Regions from separate parts of the Pararhizobium sp. LjRoot238 genome, predicted to be linked through region 1. Evidence: predicted binding sites of a transcription regulator. Region 1 holds the regulator's gene; the other holds the start of a gene.
What was found. The regulator PhoB, encoded in region 1, activates phosphate uptake and scavenging genes when phosphate is short. The targets are predictions, from matches to a motif close to TGTCATNNANCTGTCAT.

Region 1 (7,363 bases):
TCGGTGTGGCAGCCCTCGGCTCGCTCTACATGATGCTGATCGTGCTTGCCTTGGCGCTGCCGATCGGCGTCGCCGCGTCCATCTACCTCGAAGAGTTCGCGCCGAAGAACCGGCTGACGGACCTCATCGAGGTCAACATCAACAATCTCGCCGCCGTCCCGTCGATTGTCTACGGTCTGCTTGGCCTGTCGATTTTCATCAACTTCGCCGGAATGCCGCGCTCGGCAGCGGTGGTGGGCGGCCTGGTGCTGACGCTGATGACCCTGCCGACGATCATCATCGCCACCCGTGCGGCGCTGAAGGCCGTCCCGCCATCGATCCGCGCGGCGGCCCTCGGCCTTGGCGCGTCGAAGATGCAGACCATCTTCCACCACGTGTTGCCGCTCGCCATGCCAGGCGTTCTGACCGGCACGATCATCGGTCTTGCGCACGCGCTTGGCGAAACCGCGCCGCTGCTGCTGATCGGCATGGTGGCCTTCGTTGTCGATTTTCCCGGTTCGCCGATGGAACCGTCTACCGCGTTGCCTGTGCAGATCTACATGTGGGCCAACGAAGCCGAACGTGCATTTGTCGAACGGACCTCGGGCGCGATCATCATTCTGTTGATTTTCCTCGTGGTCATGAACCTTGGCGCAATCCTGTTGCGGCGTCGCTTTGAGCGTCGCTGGTAGTGAGGTAAGAACATGAACATGATGTCAGAAGCAGCAGTTGAAAAGGCGCTGGATCAGAAAATGAACACTGTTCCCTTCAAGATGATCGGCAAGGACGTTTCGGTCTATTACGGCGAGAAGCGCGCCCTTTTCGACGTGAACCTCAACGTTCGTGAAAATACGGTCACGGCTCTGATCGGCCCGTCCGGCTGCGGCAAGTCGACCTTCCTGCGCACCTTGAACCGCATGAACGATACGATCGACAACTGCCGGGTCACCGGCAAGATCACGCTCGACGAGGAGGATATCTACGATCCGGACATCGACGTGGTTGAACTGCGGGCGCGTGTCGGCATGGTGTTCCAGAAGCCGAACCCCTTCCCGAAGTCGATCTACGAGAATGTCTCCTACGGCCCGAAAATCCATGGCCTGGCACGCTCCAAGGCTGAATTCGACCAGATCGTCGAAACCAGCCTGCACAAGGCAGGTCTCTGGAACGAGGTGAAGGATCGTCTGCATGAGCCGGGCACCGGTCTCTCCGGTGGTCAGCAGCAGCGCTTGTGCATTGCGCGCGCCGTTGCCGTCAGCCCGGAAGTCATCCTGATGGACGAGCCCTGCTCGGCTCTGGACCCGATCGCGACCGCCAAGGTCGAGGAACTGATCCACGAACTGCGCACCAACTTCACCATCGTCATCGTAACCCACTCGATGCAGCAGGCAGCGCGCGTTTCGCAACGCACTGCCATGTTCCATCTCGGCAATCTCGTCGAGGAAAACGACACCGACAAGATGTTCACCAATCCGGATGACCAGCGCACCCAGGACTACATCATGGGCCGCTTCGGCTGACGATATGTCTTGCCGTTCCCAATTAGGGGGACGGCGGCGCCCTTGAAACCGGATTGTGACGCAAGGAAAAACGATCATGTCCACGCACATTGCTTCCGTCTACGACGAAGATCTCAAATACCTGAACCGGCGCATCTCCGAGATGGGCGGCCTTGCCGAGCAGATGGTCGCCGAATCCGTGCGGGCACTGGTCAATGCCGACCTCGCGCTTGCTCAGAAGGTCATCTCCGACGACGCCATCATGGATGAGGCCGAACGCCAGATCGGCGAGAAGGCGATCGTCACCATCGCCAAGCGCCAGCCGATGGCAGCTGACCTGCGCGAAATCATGGGCTCCATCCGTATTGCTGCCGATCTCGAGCGCGTCGGCGATCTCGGGAAGAACACGGCTAAGCGGGTGATCGCCGTTTCGAGCGCCAGCCTGCCGCGTCAGCTGGCTCGCGGGCTCGAGCACTTGGCGGAACTCGCGCTGATGCAACTCAAGGAAGTGCTCGACGTCTATGCGTCGCGTTCGCCGGAAAAGGCCAACAGCATTCGCGAGAGGGACAACGAAATCGATGCGATCTACACATCGCTGTTTCGCGAGCTCCTGACCTACATGATGGAAGATCCGCGCAACATCACGCCGTGCACGCATCTTCTGTTCTGCGCCAAGAATATCGAGCGCATCGGCGACCACGCGACAAACATCGCCGAGACGATCTATTACATGGCGACCGGCTCCCAGCCGGCAGGGGAACGCCCGAAGGACGATACTGCCAACACCGTCGGCGCGATCGGCAATTGATCTGCCACGCCGGATCAAACGTAAGTAAGTGAAATCTAACATTTGACTGCTCGAACGGCCTTCGGGCCGCCGGGCGAGCCCCTTGCATTGAGGGCAAGGCGTCAAGGAGTTGAGACCGCATGCTACCAAGAATTGCCGTTGTCGAAGACGAGGAGGCGCTGAGCGTTCTCCTGCGTTACAATCTTGAGGCCGAAGGGTTTGAAGTCGATACGATCAACCGCGGCGACGAAGCGGAAATTCGCCTCCAGGAGCGCCTGCCGGACCTCTTGATCCTCGATTGGATGCTGCCGGGCGTTTCTGGCATCGAACTGTGCCGCAGGCTTCGCCAGCGTTCCGAAACCGAGCGCCTGCCGATCATCATGCTGACGGCGCGCGGTGAAGAGAGCGAGCGGGTACGCGGCCTTTCCACCGGCGCCGACGACTATGTGGTGAAGCCGTTCTCGACGCCGGAGCTGATGGCGCGGGTGAAGGCGATGCTGCGGCGCGCCAAGCCGGAGGTGCTGTCGACGCTGCTGAAATGCGGCGATATCGAACTCGACCGCGAAACCCACCGCGTCCACCGCAAGACCCGCGAGGTTCGTCTGGGCCCAACCGAGTTTCGGCTGTTGGAATTCTTCATGGCCTCGCCCGGTCGGGTCTTTTCGCGCTCGCAACTGCTGGACGGCGTCTGGGGCCACGACATCTATGTCGACGAGCGCACTGTCGACGTTCACGTCGGTCGCCTGCGCAAGGCGTTGAACTTCTCCAACATGCAGGATGTGATCCGCACCGTGCGCGGCGCGGGCTATTCCCTGGAGAGCTGATTGCATAGTGAGTGACACACGAACATGAAAAAGGGGCCGGCCGGCCCCTTTTTCATGTTCGGTAGTCCGCGACCTTCAGCGAGCCCGGCGGCGTTCTGCGGAAGGCTGGTAGGCCAGCTTTGCGTGGAAGGTGCAGTAGGGCGAGGTGTCGGGCGAGTCGTTGCCGCAGAAATGGAATTCTTCCTTCATCGGATCGCCGATCGGCCATTTGCAGGTGCGGTCGGTGAGCTGCGTCAGCGCCAGACGGCGTGACATCGGCACGACCACGTTGCCGGCCGGTGCGACGTCCTGATCCTCGATGGCGTCGATTTCCACCTCTTCCTTCATGACAGTGGCACCGGTGGTGCGTGTCACGGTGCGGGTGGTGATGCGCGCGGCGTAATTCGGCGCGCGCGGCGCAGATGTTGCCGGACGCTTGGCGCGGGCGGTGGTCGCCGTGCTGCCGCCGGCCTTGGCACGGCCAGGCAGGCAAAGCCGGTGGACCTTGCCGATAACCGCGTTTCGGCTGACGCCGCCGAGCTGCGCGGCGATCTGGCTCGCGCTCAATCCTTCTGACCACAACTTCTTGAGTTTCTCGACCCGCTCGTCAGTCCAGTTCATGGTCTTCTCTCCATTCACAGCGTTGGTGATGGTCGAATCCTCCACCGTACCCCGGACAGACTCCGAGGCTGAAACGCGATAACTCTTTTGGTGACTAGGTCCGCCGCATGCGTTCTAGTAATTGTTTGTTAAGGTAGAGGTAGGGGGACTCGCTGACAAGAGTCCCCGGAATCCGAGCGAATCGATTTTCGAGTTTTCCCCAACTTGCTTGGCATGCGTGGCATTTTTGCAAGAGTGCCGTTCGAAAAAATCGATGTCGCGACACTGGCGCGATTTGCCGCAAATCACGGGCTTTTGTTGACATTGCGGTGCGAAATGAAGATAGTGATTTCGCCGCCGCGAGGCGGCATTTTGATTTTTTAAGGGCTGGCCACAGTCCAGCGTAGAAGCTGACCGAAACAATCACCGCGATGATTGAGGAGACATGCGCCATGGCCGATGCCACGCCGCTTTATGACACATATGCCCGCGCCCCCTTGCGGTTCGAGCGCGGCGAAGGCGTCTGGCTGGTTGCGGAGGACGGTACGCGCTATCTCGATTTCGCCGCCGGCGTGGCGGTCAATTCGCTCGGCCATGCCCATCCGCACCTCGTTTCAGCGCTGAAGGAGCAGGCCGACAAGGTCTGGCATCTCTCCAATCTGTATGAAGTTCCCGGCCAGGAGAGCCTCAGCCGCCGCCTGACGGAGGCGACCTTCGCCGACAAGGTGTTCTTCACCAATTCCGGTGCGGAAGCGCTCGAATGCGCCATCAAGACGGCGCGGCGCTATCACTTTTCCAAAGGACACCCGGAAAAGTTCCACATCATCACCTTCGAAGGCGCTTTCCATGGCCGGACGCTCGCGACCATCGCCGCCGGCGGCCAGGCAAAGTATCTCGAAGGCTTCGGCCCGAAGGCTCCGGGCTTCTACCAGGTTCCTTTCAACGACATGGCGGCGCTCAAGGCTGCCATCACGGAGGAAACCGCCGCGATCCTGATCGAGCCGATCCAGGGCGAAGGCGGTATCCGCACGGTTTCCAAGGAATTCCTGCAGGAGTTGCGCTCCCTCTGCGACGAATACGGCCTGCTTCTGATCCTCGACGAGGTTCAATGCGGCATCGGCCGGACCGGTAAGCTGTTTGCCTATGAATGGGCAGGCCTCACGCCCGACATCATGGCCGTCGCCAAGGGCATCGGCGGCGGCTTCCCGCTCGGCGCCTGCCTTGCGACAGCGGATGCGGCTTCCGGCATGGTCGCCGGAACGCATGGATCGACCTATGGCGGCAATCCGCTGGCGATGGCCGTCGGCAATGCCGTTCTCGATATCGTTCTGGCCGATGGTTTCCTGCAGCATGTCCGCGATGTGGCGCTGGTTTTCCGCCAGGGCCTCGCCTCGCTTGCCGATCGTTTCCCCGATATTATCGAGGAAATCCGGGGCGAAGGCCTGATGCTCGGCATCAAGGCCAAGGTGCCGTCCGCAGACCTGCTCAAGGCGATCCGCGCCGAGCGGCTTCTGGCCGTGCCTGCGGGTGAAAATGTCATCCGCCTGCTGCCGCCGCTGGTGACGACGGCCGAGGAGGCCCGCGAAGGCCTGGCGCGGTTTGAGCGCGCGGCCGAACAGCTGACAGTGGAACGACGAAAGGCCTCGGCCTGAACGACGTTTCCCTTCCCATGCTGAAAACACAGGACTTTGAATAGAATGGCCAGACACTTTCTCGATCTTTCTGCCATGACGGCAGGCGACCTCCGGACGATCATCGACGACGCCCGCGTCCGCAAGGCAGCCACCAAGGCCGGCACGGCGGAAAAGCCGCTCGACGGCAAGATGCTGGCAATGATCTTCGAGAAACCATCGACCCGCACGCGCGTGTCCTTCGATGTCGGCATGCGCCAACTCGGCGGCGAGACGCTGTTTCTCTCCGGCACCGAGATGCAGCTCGGCCGCGCCGAAACCATCGGCGATACGGCCAAGGTGCTGTCGCGCTATGTCGATGCCATCATGATCCGCACGACCGATCACACGCGCCTGCTGGAGCTTGCCGAGCATGCGACCGTGCCGGTCATCAACGGCCTCACGGACACGACGCATCCCTGCCAGATCATGGCCGACATCATGACCTTCGAGGAACATGCAGGCCCGGTGAAGGGCAAGACCATTGCCTGGACCGGTGACGGCAATAACGTGTTGCATTCCTTCGTCGAGGGTTCGGCCCGTTTTGGCTATCGAATGAACATGGCCGTTCCGCTTGGCTCCGAGCCGGACGACAAGATCCTCAACTGGGCCCGCGACAATGGCGGCGACATCAAGCTCTATCACGACGCCGATCAGGCGGTTGTAGGCGCCCATTGCGTGGTGACCGATACCTGGGTGTCGATGAACCAGGAGCACCGCGCGCGCGGCCACAATGTCTTCCAGCCGTTCCAGGTCAACGCGGAACTGATGGCGAAGGCCGACAAGGACGCGCTGTTCATGCATTGCCTGCCCGCCCATCGCGGCGAGGAGGTGACGGACGAAGTGATCGACGGCAAGCAGTCGGTCGTGTTCGACGAGGCGGAAAACCGCCTGCATGCGCAGAAATCGGTTCTCGCCTGGTGCCTCGGCGCGCTTTAACGAGCGCTTCACCGCGCATATTGAAAACCGGACCGCGGCACACGATCTATGCTGCAATTGGATGACCGGCGGGTAGCTCAGCCTCCTGTGCCGGTCATTCGCGTTCAGAACATCCAACCATCCGTTCCGCTGTCCGCAGCGGGGGCGAGAAGGGCAAGCAGCCGTTTTTTCAGTGACGATCTGGACAAAACGGACCTGCGCAGGATCAATAAGAGCACCGGGCACCGCGTCGCCAAAGGTTCCGGCCTTTGCGGCTTGTCGATGACTGAGGGCTAAGGAGCAGAGTGATGACGGAAACCATACCTGGCCTCGGCCAGATCGATTTCGCCGGCGACGATCATGTCGTGCCATTTCAGGTGGAAGACCTCGACGTGCGCGGCCGTGCCGTCCAGCTCGGCCCGATGCTCGACGCCATTCTCGAACGCCACAATTATCCGCTGCCGGTTGCCCGTCTCGTTGCCGAAACGGTGGTGCTGACGGTCCTCCTCGGGACCTCGCTGAAATTCGAGGGCAAGCTGATCGTCCAGACGAAAAGCAACGGTCCTGTCGATCTGGTCGTCGCCGATTTCTCGACGCCGGACCGGGTGCGCGCCTATGCCCGCTACAACGAGGAAGCCCTTTCGCTCGCCGAAGAGAATGGCCTCACCAAGCCGGAGCATCTGCTGGGTGAAGGCATTCTCGCCTTCACCATCGACCAGGGTGCGCATACCCAGCGTTATCAGGGCATCGTGCCGCTCGATGGCGCCTCGCTGGAGGAGATCGCCGGCGTCTATTTCCGCCAGTCGGAGCAAATCCCGACCAAGGTGCGCCTCGGCGTCGCCGAATTGCTCGACCGCGACGAGAACGGCAAGCCGCGGCATCGCTGGCGGGCAGGCGGCATGGTTGCGCAGTTCCTGCCGGAAGCACCGGAGCGCATGCGCCAGGCGGATCTGCACGGTGGTGACGGTGATGACGGCGAGAATGCCTTCGAGGTCGATCATCTCTGGAATGAAGCGAGCGTCATGGTCCAGACCATCGACGCCGACGAACTGACGGATCCGACGGTCGGCACCGAACGTCTGCTCTACCGGCTGTTCCATGAGCGCG
Region 2 (7,363 bases), 820 kb from region 1:
CGGTCTACCTCAAGGATATCTGGCCGACCTCGCAGGAAATTCAGGAATTCATCCTGAAATACGTCACCCGCGCGCTCTACGCATCGAAATATGCCGACGTGTTCAAGGGCGACGAGAACTGGCAGGCGGTTCAGGTTCCGGCCGGCCAGACCTACGCCTGGGACGACAACTCCACCTACGTGCAGAACCCGCCCTACTTCGTCGGCATGGGCAAGACCGGTTCGGGCATCTCCGACATCAAGGGCGCGCGCGTCCTCGGCCTGTTCGGCGACAAGATCACCACCGACCACATTTCGCCGGCCGGTTCGATCAAGGCGGCGTCTCCGGCCGGTGCCTACCTCATCGACCACGGCGTCGGCGTTGCCGACTTCAACCAGTACGGCACGCGCCGCGGCAACCATGAAGTGATGATGCGCGGCACCTTTGCCAATATCCGCATCCGCAACCACATGATGGGTCCGAACGGCAAGGAAGGCGGGTACACGATCCACTATCCTTCGAAGGAAGAGATGTCGATCTACGACGCCGCCATGCAGTACAAGGCCGAGGGCGTTCCGCTCGTCATCTTCGCGGGTGTCGAATACGGCAACGGTTCCTCGCGCGACTGGGCGGCCAAGGGCACCAATCTCTTGGGCGTCAAGGCCGTGATCGCCCAGTCCTTCGAGCGCATCCACCGCTCCAACCTCGTCGGCATGGGCATCGTGCCCTTCGTCTTCGAGCAGGGCACGGCCTGGGAAACGCTCGGTCTCAAGGGCGACGAGATCGTCCAGATCGACGGGCTGACCAACGTGCAGCCGCGCGAAAAGCGGGTTGCCAAGATCACCTACAGCGACGGCACGGTGAAGGAAGTTCCGCTCATCTGCCGAATCGATACGCTCGATGAGGTGACCTACATGAACAATGGCGGCATCCTGCAGACCGTTCTGCGCGATCTCGCCGCCTGATCGACCTGTTTTGAAATAAAAGGCCGGGGCCGCAAAGTCCCGGCCTTTTTGCGTCTGACTGGCGGAGGCCTGCGATGCCGCGCGCCTCACTCCAACGTGACTTTCTGTTGAAAGGCGAGCGGCGTATGAAGAGGTTCCGATTGCTTCGCAGCTCTCCGCATCCTTGAAATGGAACTCCCGATGCCTGGATCACTGAACCTTCGCCGCATCATGCTCGCCTGTGGCCTTGGCCTTATGGCGCTGCCTGCCGCCGCCGGCGAACCGGCAGGTGTCGTCGAATTGTTCACCAGCCAGGGCTGTTCCTCCTGCCCGCCGGCGGATGCGGCCCTGAAAAAGCTGATCGACGACGGCAAGGTGGTCGCACTTTCCTATCACGTCGATTACTGGAACTATCTCGGCTGGGCCGACACGCTCGCCACCAAGGACAACACCGCCCGGCAATATGCCTATGCCAGGATGCTCGGCCGCAGCGGTGTCTACACGCCCCAGGCCATCCTCAACGGACGTGACCACATCAACGGCGCTGATCTCGATGGCATTAACCGGCGGCTGTCGGAAATGACCGTCAAAGGCAAGGGCTTGGCCGTTCCAGTCAACGCGACCCTGCGCAAGGACGAGGTCGACATCAACGTCGGCGCCGGCAATGGCAAGGCCAATGTCGTCGTCGTCTATTTCAACCGCGAACAGCTGGTGGACGTCAAAAAGGGCGAAAACAGCGGCAGGACGATCTCCTACTGGCATTCCGTTCGCGATATCCAGACGATCGGCATGTGGGACGGCAAACCGGCCAATTTCGTGCTGCCGGCCTCGGTCCTCAATGACGGCAAAAATGGCGGCTGCGCCGTGCTCTTGCAGAAGATGAAGGACGATGAAACGCCCGGTGCGATCCTCGGCGCGACGACCGTCATGGCGGACAAAGCCGCGAACTGACGGCTTCAAATTCTGGTTCGGCCCGGCAGCATCGAGGGGCTGGGGCTGAGGGTTCGAAGATACCGGACCGAACCTGCCAAGTTTCTTGGCAACGGGCGCTGCCAGGAAACATGGCGTTTGGAGTGGCCGCGCCCGATGGGCGCTAGATGGCCAACCACTCCAAGACTGCGCCCGCTCGAAAAACGCATTCCTCGAACGGACAGGCAGACCAGACACTCGGGAGGACTCCCCCATGTCGGCGAGCGCGAGTGTCGTTTCGAATTGGGGCACGGTTTAGGCTGAAATGCGGCACAACAAAAAAAGTCTCCGGCAATCCGGGGTGGCTTGCGGCTTGCATTTCGGCGAAGGTCAGGCAAACTGTAACCGTCCTGTCACAATAAAAGCCGGGGTACAGATGACCGATCAGCCGGATTTGCCGCAAGGCGAGACCCGTTCCGAAAGGCAGCCAACCTCCAATGTGGTTGTCCACCTGCACGAATACCGCAGCGGCAGCCAGGACCCGCCCCCCATTACCTTCCACCGCAGGGAACTCGACCTGATCCTCAGGGTCTACGGTCGCATGGTCGGCGAGGGAGAATGGCGCGACTACGCGATGGACCACCTGCGCGACAGGGCGGTCTTCTCGGTATTCAAGCGGTCGGGAGAAATGCCGCTGTTCCGGATCGAGAAAAACCCGAAACTGGCGGCAAAACAGGGCGCCTACAGCGTTGTCAACACCCAAGGGATGATCCTGAAACGCGGCCATGACCTGCAGCAGGTCCTGAAAGTCTTCGACAAGATGCTGAAGCTGATCGAAACCTGATTCAGCCGCGATACAGCGTATCCGGATAGACGCCGGGCTCCGGATCGGTCGTCAAGCCCTCGCCGAGCGGCAGTTGCATGATGATCGTATCGAGCCAGCGGCCGTGCTTGAAGCCGGTGCCCTTCATCAACCCGCCATGTTCGAAGCCGGCCGCGCGGTGCACCGCCACCGACGCCGGATGCGCGCCGCCGATGACGGCGACCATCTGCCGAAAACCGAGTTCCGTGCAGCGCCTGATGAGTTCGGCCAGCAGCGCCTTGCCCGCACCCTGGCCCCTTGATTCCGGCGCCAGATAGATCGAATCCTCGACCAGAAACCGATAGGCCGGGCGCGTGCGGAATGCAGAGGCATAGGCGTAGCCGAGCAGGGCACCATCCGCATTGACCGCGGCGATATAGGGGTAACCATTGCTGATGATCGCTGAAAACCGCGACGCCATTTCCGCTTCGGCCGGCGGTGTCATCTCATAGGATGCAACGCCGTTAAGCACCGATTCCCGGTAAATATTGGTGATCGCCGAAATGTCGGAGAGGGTGGCATCGCGCAGGGTGAAAGACATGGGAAGGCCTGATTGGATGGAGGTAACCTGTTCTCTCTCATACCGGGATGGGGCGATCAAGCAAGCGCCAAACGTTGGAGACCGGGCAACAAAAAAGGCGGCCGAAGCCGCCTTTTTCGATTGTCTAGAGGTTCCGGTTATTCGCGGTTTCCAAGGAAACGCAACATGAAGAGGAACAGGTTGATGAAGTCGAGGTAGAGCGTCAGAGCGCCCATGATGGCCTTGCGGCCGGCGACTTCGGCACCGTCTGCTTCGAAGTACATTTCCTTGATCTTCTGGGTGTCCCAGGCGGTCAAGCCGGCGAAGATCAGAACGCCGATGACGGAGATCGCAAAATCAAGCGCGGACGAGCCGAGGAAGATGTTGACGACCGAGGCGATGATCAGGCCGAACAGACCCATGATCAGGAACGAGCCCATGCCGGACAGGTCACGCTTGGTGGTGTAGCCGTAGAGCGACAGACCGCCGAACGAAGCCGCCGTGACGAAGAACGTCTGGACGATGCTCTGGCCGGTATAGATCAGGAAGATCGACGACAGCGAAAGACCCATCAGGCCCGCATAGACCCAGAAGGTGGTCTGCGCGGCGGACACGCTCATGGAGTTGATGCGGAAGCTCATGTAGAACACCAGTGCCAACGGCGCGAGCATGACGACCCACTTCAGCGGGCTCACGTAGATCGCCTGACCGAAGGCGGTCAGCTGTCCGTCCGCAAATGCGAATTGGAACGCGGCGTAGGCGGCGATACCGGTGATCGCCAGACCAAGGGCCATCAGGTTGTACACCTTGAGCATATAGGTGCGCAGACCTTCATCGATTACGGCCCCCGCCTGCGCACCAGTCTGCGCCGTCCGGGTTTGGTAGTTTCTAAGATCAGCCATTGTTTCCTCTTATAAGCCCCGGTTAAGTTTACGGTGTCAGGCCACAAGGGCGCATCGTTTTCAAGATGCCAGCCACCTGGCCCAGGCGCCGCTGCGGGGCTCCAGCATGCCTGTGTAGAATATGATGTCGAAATACGACTTGCACAAGACCGGCAGGGCCGCGATTCGATCGAAAAGCCGCTGTGAACGCCTTTTGCGCCATAGCGTTAACGGTTAACTGAGTGATCAGAGTTCTCGCAGGACGGGCGCAGCCTTCTGACCGAGCACCCGCCAGGTGCCAGCAAGCCCGAAACCGACCGTGACGACAAGGGCGACCACCATCGTCACTAGGGCGACATCCGGCAGGAAGGAGGAGGGCAAGGTCATGATCTGGCTCACCACGTACCAGGCCGCCACGCCGCCGGCAAACAGCGCGAAGACGGCCGTCGACAGGCCAAGCATCGCATATTCGTAGCAGAAGGCGCGGATCAGGGTCGAACGTGTCGCGCCGAGCGTCTTCAGGACGACGGCATCGTGGGTGCGGGCCCGGTTGCCGGCGGCAAGCGCGCCGGCCAGCACCAGGACCGAGGCAACGAGCGCGACGGCGGCGGCGGCACGGATCGCGGTCGCAAGCTGGCCTAGCAACTGATTGATGATGTCGAGCGCGTCCTTGACACGCACACTGGTGATCGTCGGATAGCTATTGGTCACAGCCTTCAGCGCCGCCGCCTCATCAGCGGCCGTGGCGTTGGGATCGATGACCGTGGCGAGCCAGGCATGCGGGGCACCGGCAAAGGTGTTCGGCGAAAACACCATGACGAAATTGATCGACAGGGATTCCCATTCGACCGTGCGGAAATTGGCGATCCGGGCGGTGATGTTACGGCCGAGCACGTTGACGGTGACGGTATCGCCGAGCTTCAGGCCGAGTTCGCCGGCTTCCTCCGCCGAAAAGGAGACGAGCGGCTCGCCGGAATAGTCCGGCGCCCACCAGCTCCCCTCCCTCAGAGACGAATTTTCCGGCCGGTTTTCAGCATAGGTGATGCCCCGGTCGCCGCGCAGAACCCACTGCCCGCCCGGCGGCACGTTCATCTTGGTCACATCTTCACCGTTGAACGCGAGGATACGGCCGCGCAGCATCGGCACTTCGACGATCTTGCCTTCGGGCAGGCTTTTCTGCAGCAGCGAGCGAAAACCATCGACATCGGTGCCCTGAATATCGACGAAGAAGAAGTTCGGCGCCCGCTCCGGCAGGTTGCCGGTGAGCTCGCGGCGCAGATTGCCGTCGATCAGCGCGAGCGTGACGAGAAGCGCAAGACCGAGGCCGAGCGACAGCACCACCGACGGTGTCAACGCGCCGGGGCGATGGATATTGCCGATGGCGAGCCGGAACGCCGGTGAGCTGACACGCGGCGCCCGGCGGGCAAGCATGGCGACGAGAACGGCGACGCCGCGCAGCACGATGAAGGCGAAGGCGATGGCGCCAAGGAAGGTGAGCGAAATCCTGCGGTCATAGGCCGTCAGGACGGCGAGGCCGGCAAGGGCTGCAAGGCAGAGCGCGGCAGCAAGCAGATAGGGCCAGGACGGCAGGCGCGAGCGTTCGAAGCTCTGCTCGCGGAAGAGCGCGGTCGCGGGCACTTCGCGGGCGTGGCCAAGCGGCAGGATGGCGAAAGCGAGCGCCGTCAGCAAACCAAACAGGGCGGCAAGACCAAGCGCTTCCGGATAGAGCTGGAACGCGGTGGACACCGGCAACATGTCAGCCAGGAATTGCGCGGCGACGAAGGGGATAAGTGCGCCGAGCACAAGGCCAATGACGATGCCGATCAGCGCGATCATCAGGATCTGGATGAGATAGATGGCGGTGACCATCGAGGCTGGAGCGCCGACGCATTTGAACGTCGCGATGACGCCGCGCTTGGAATCGAGATAGGAGCGCACCGCATTGGCGACGCCGACGCCGCCGACGATGAGCGCCGTCAGGCCGACGAGGGTCAGGAACTGCGAGAAGCGGGTGATGTTTGCCGTCAGCGCCGGCGCTGCGTTCTGGCTGGTGCGGATCGACCACCCGGCCTGCGGAAATTTCTCTTCTGCCTGCCGCCGCAGGGCGGGAACGCTGGAGGGATCGGCGACCTTCACCTTGTAGACATGTTCGACGAGACTTCCCGTCTGCACCAGCCCGGAGGCTGCAAGTGCGTCCGCAGACAAAAGCAGGCGCGGCGCAAAACCGAACCCGTCCGACAGGGCGTCCGGCTCGCGCACGATCAGGCCTGAAATGCGGATACGCGCCGTGCCGAGGAGGATTTCGTCGCCCGCCTTGATACCGAGCCGCTCCAGGAGCAACGGCGCCGCCAGCGCATCATAAACACCGCCATGATTGGCCAGCAGGCCGGCGATCGGCGCGGCCGGCTCGCTTTCGAGCTTGCCATAGAGCGGATAGGCGCCATCGACGGCCTTCAACTCGACCAGCGCCTGATTGGAACCATCGGGAAGCCGGGCCATGGACCGCAGGCCGGCGGACACTGCGACCGTGCCTATGTCGTCGATGAATGCCTTTTCCTCAGGCGTCGCGACGCGGTTGTTGAGTTCGAAGCGGATATCGCCGGCCAAAAGCTCGCGGCCCTGGCTGGCGATCGAGCTGGTGATCGACTGCGACAGCGAATTGACCCCGGCGATGGCGGCCGTGCCGAGCGCAACGCAGGCGAGAAAGATGTAGAAGCCCTTCAGGCCGCCGCGCATTTCCCGCAGCGCCAGGCGAAAGGCGAGCCCAAGACGAAAGCCTCTGGCAATGCCGGCCGTCATGCCGAGACGGCCTTCGACAGCGACGCGGCAACCGATGGGTCATGCCCGGAACCGGAGACGATCTCACCGGAACGGACCCGCACCTGACGCGAGCAGCGCTCGGCAAGCGATGCATCATGGGTGACGAGGACCAGCGTCATGTCGCGCTCGGCCTGCTTGGAGAAAATGAGATCGGCCACCTGGCGGCCGGTTTCGGCATCGAGATTGCCGGTGGGTTCATCGGCAATGAGGAGCTTCGGCGCCGGCGCCAGCGCCCGGGCGATCGCCACGCGCTGCTGCTCGCCGCCGGAAAGCTGGCCGGGATAATGCGACAGGCGCTCGCCGAGGCCGACGGAGGCGAGTTCTTGGCGGGCGATCTCGAAGGCGTTGCGGACATTGGCAAGCTCGAGCGGCACGGCGACATTTTCGAGCGCCGTCATATTCGGAATGAGATGGAAGGATTGGAAGACGATGCCGATGTTGCGGCCGC

Region 2: a site for PhoB is predicted at 2,233-2,249, ahead of ACSQ3F_RS07540 (DUF2794 domain-containing protein). Genes of this name have one in related genera too.

What each region holds. Positions count from the first base shown of each region.
Region 1 is NZ_CAXUPP020000001.1:704,786-712,148, reverse strand. Features, by position in the region: gene pstA (phosphate ABC transporter permease PstA) at 1-671, shown strand, start outside; gene pstB (phosphate ABC transporter ATP-binding protein PstB) at 684-1,499, shown strand; gene phoU (phosphate signaling complex protein PhoU) at 1,576-2,286, shown strand; gene phoB (phosphate regulon transcriptional regulator PhoB) at 2,406-3,089, shown strand; gene ACSQ3F_RS03615 (GcrA family cell cycle regulator) at 3,165-3,689, opposite strand; gene ACSQ3F_RS03610 (aspartate aminotransferase family protein) at 4,121-5,320, shown strand; gene argF (ornithine carbamoyltransferase) at 5,366-6,277, shown strand; gene ACSQ3F_RS03600 (Hsp33 family molecular chaperone) at 6,565-7,363, shown strand, end outside.
Region 2 is NZ_CAXUPP020000001.1:1,525,428-1,532,790, reverse strand. Features, by position in the region: gene acnA (aconitate hydratase AcnA) at 1-944, shown strand, start outside; gene ACSQ3F_RS07545 (DUF1223 domain-containing protein) at 1,155-1,874, shown strand; gene ACSQ3F_RS07540 (DUF2794 domain-containing protein) at 2,269-2,676, shown strand; gene ACSQ3F_RS07535 (N-acetyltransferase family protein) at 2,678-3,235, opposite strand; gene ACSQ3F_RS07530 (Bax inhibitor-1/YccA family protein) at 3,373-4,116, opposite strand; gene ACSQ3F_RS07525 (ABC transporter permease) at 4,342-6,894, opposite strand; gene ACSQ3F_RS07520 (ABC transporter ATP-binding protein) at 6,891-7,363, opposite strand, start outside.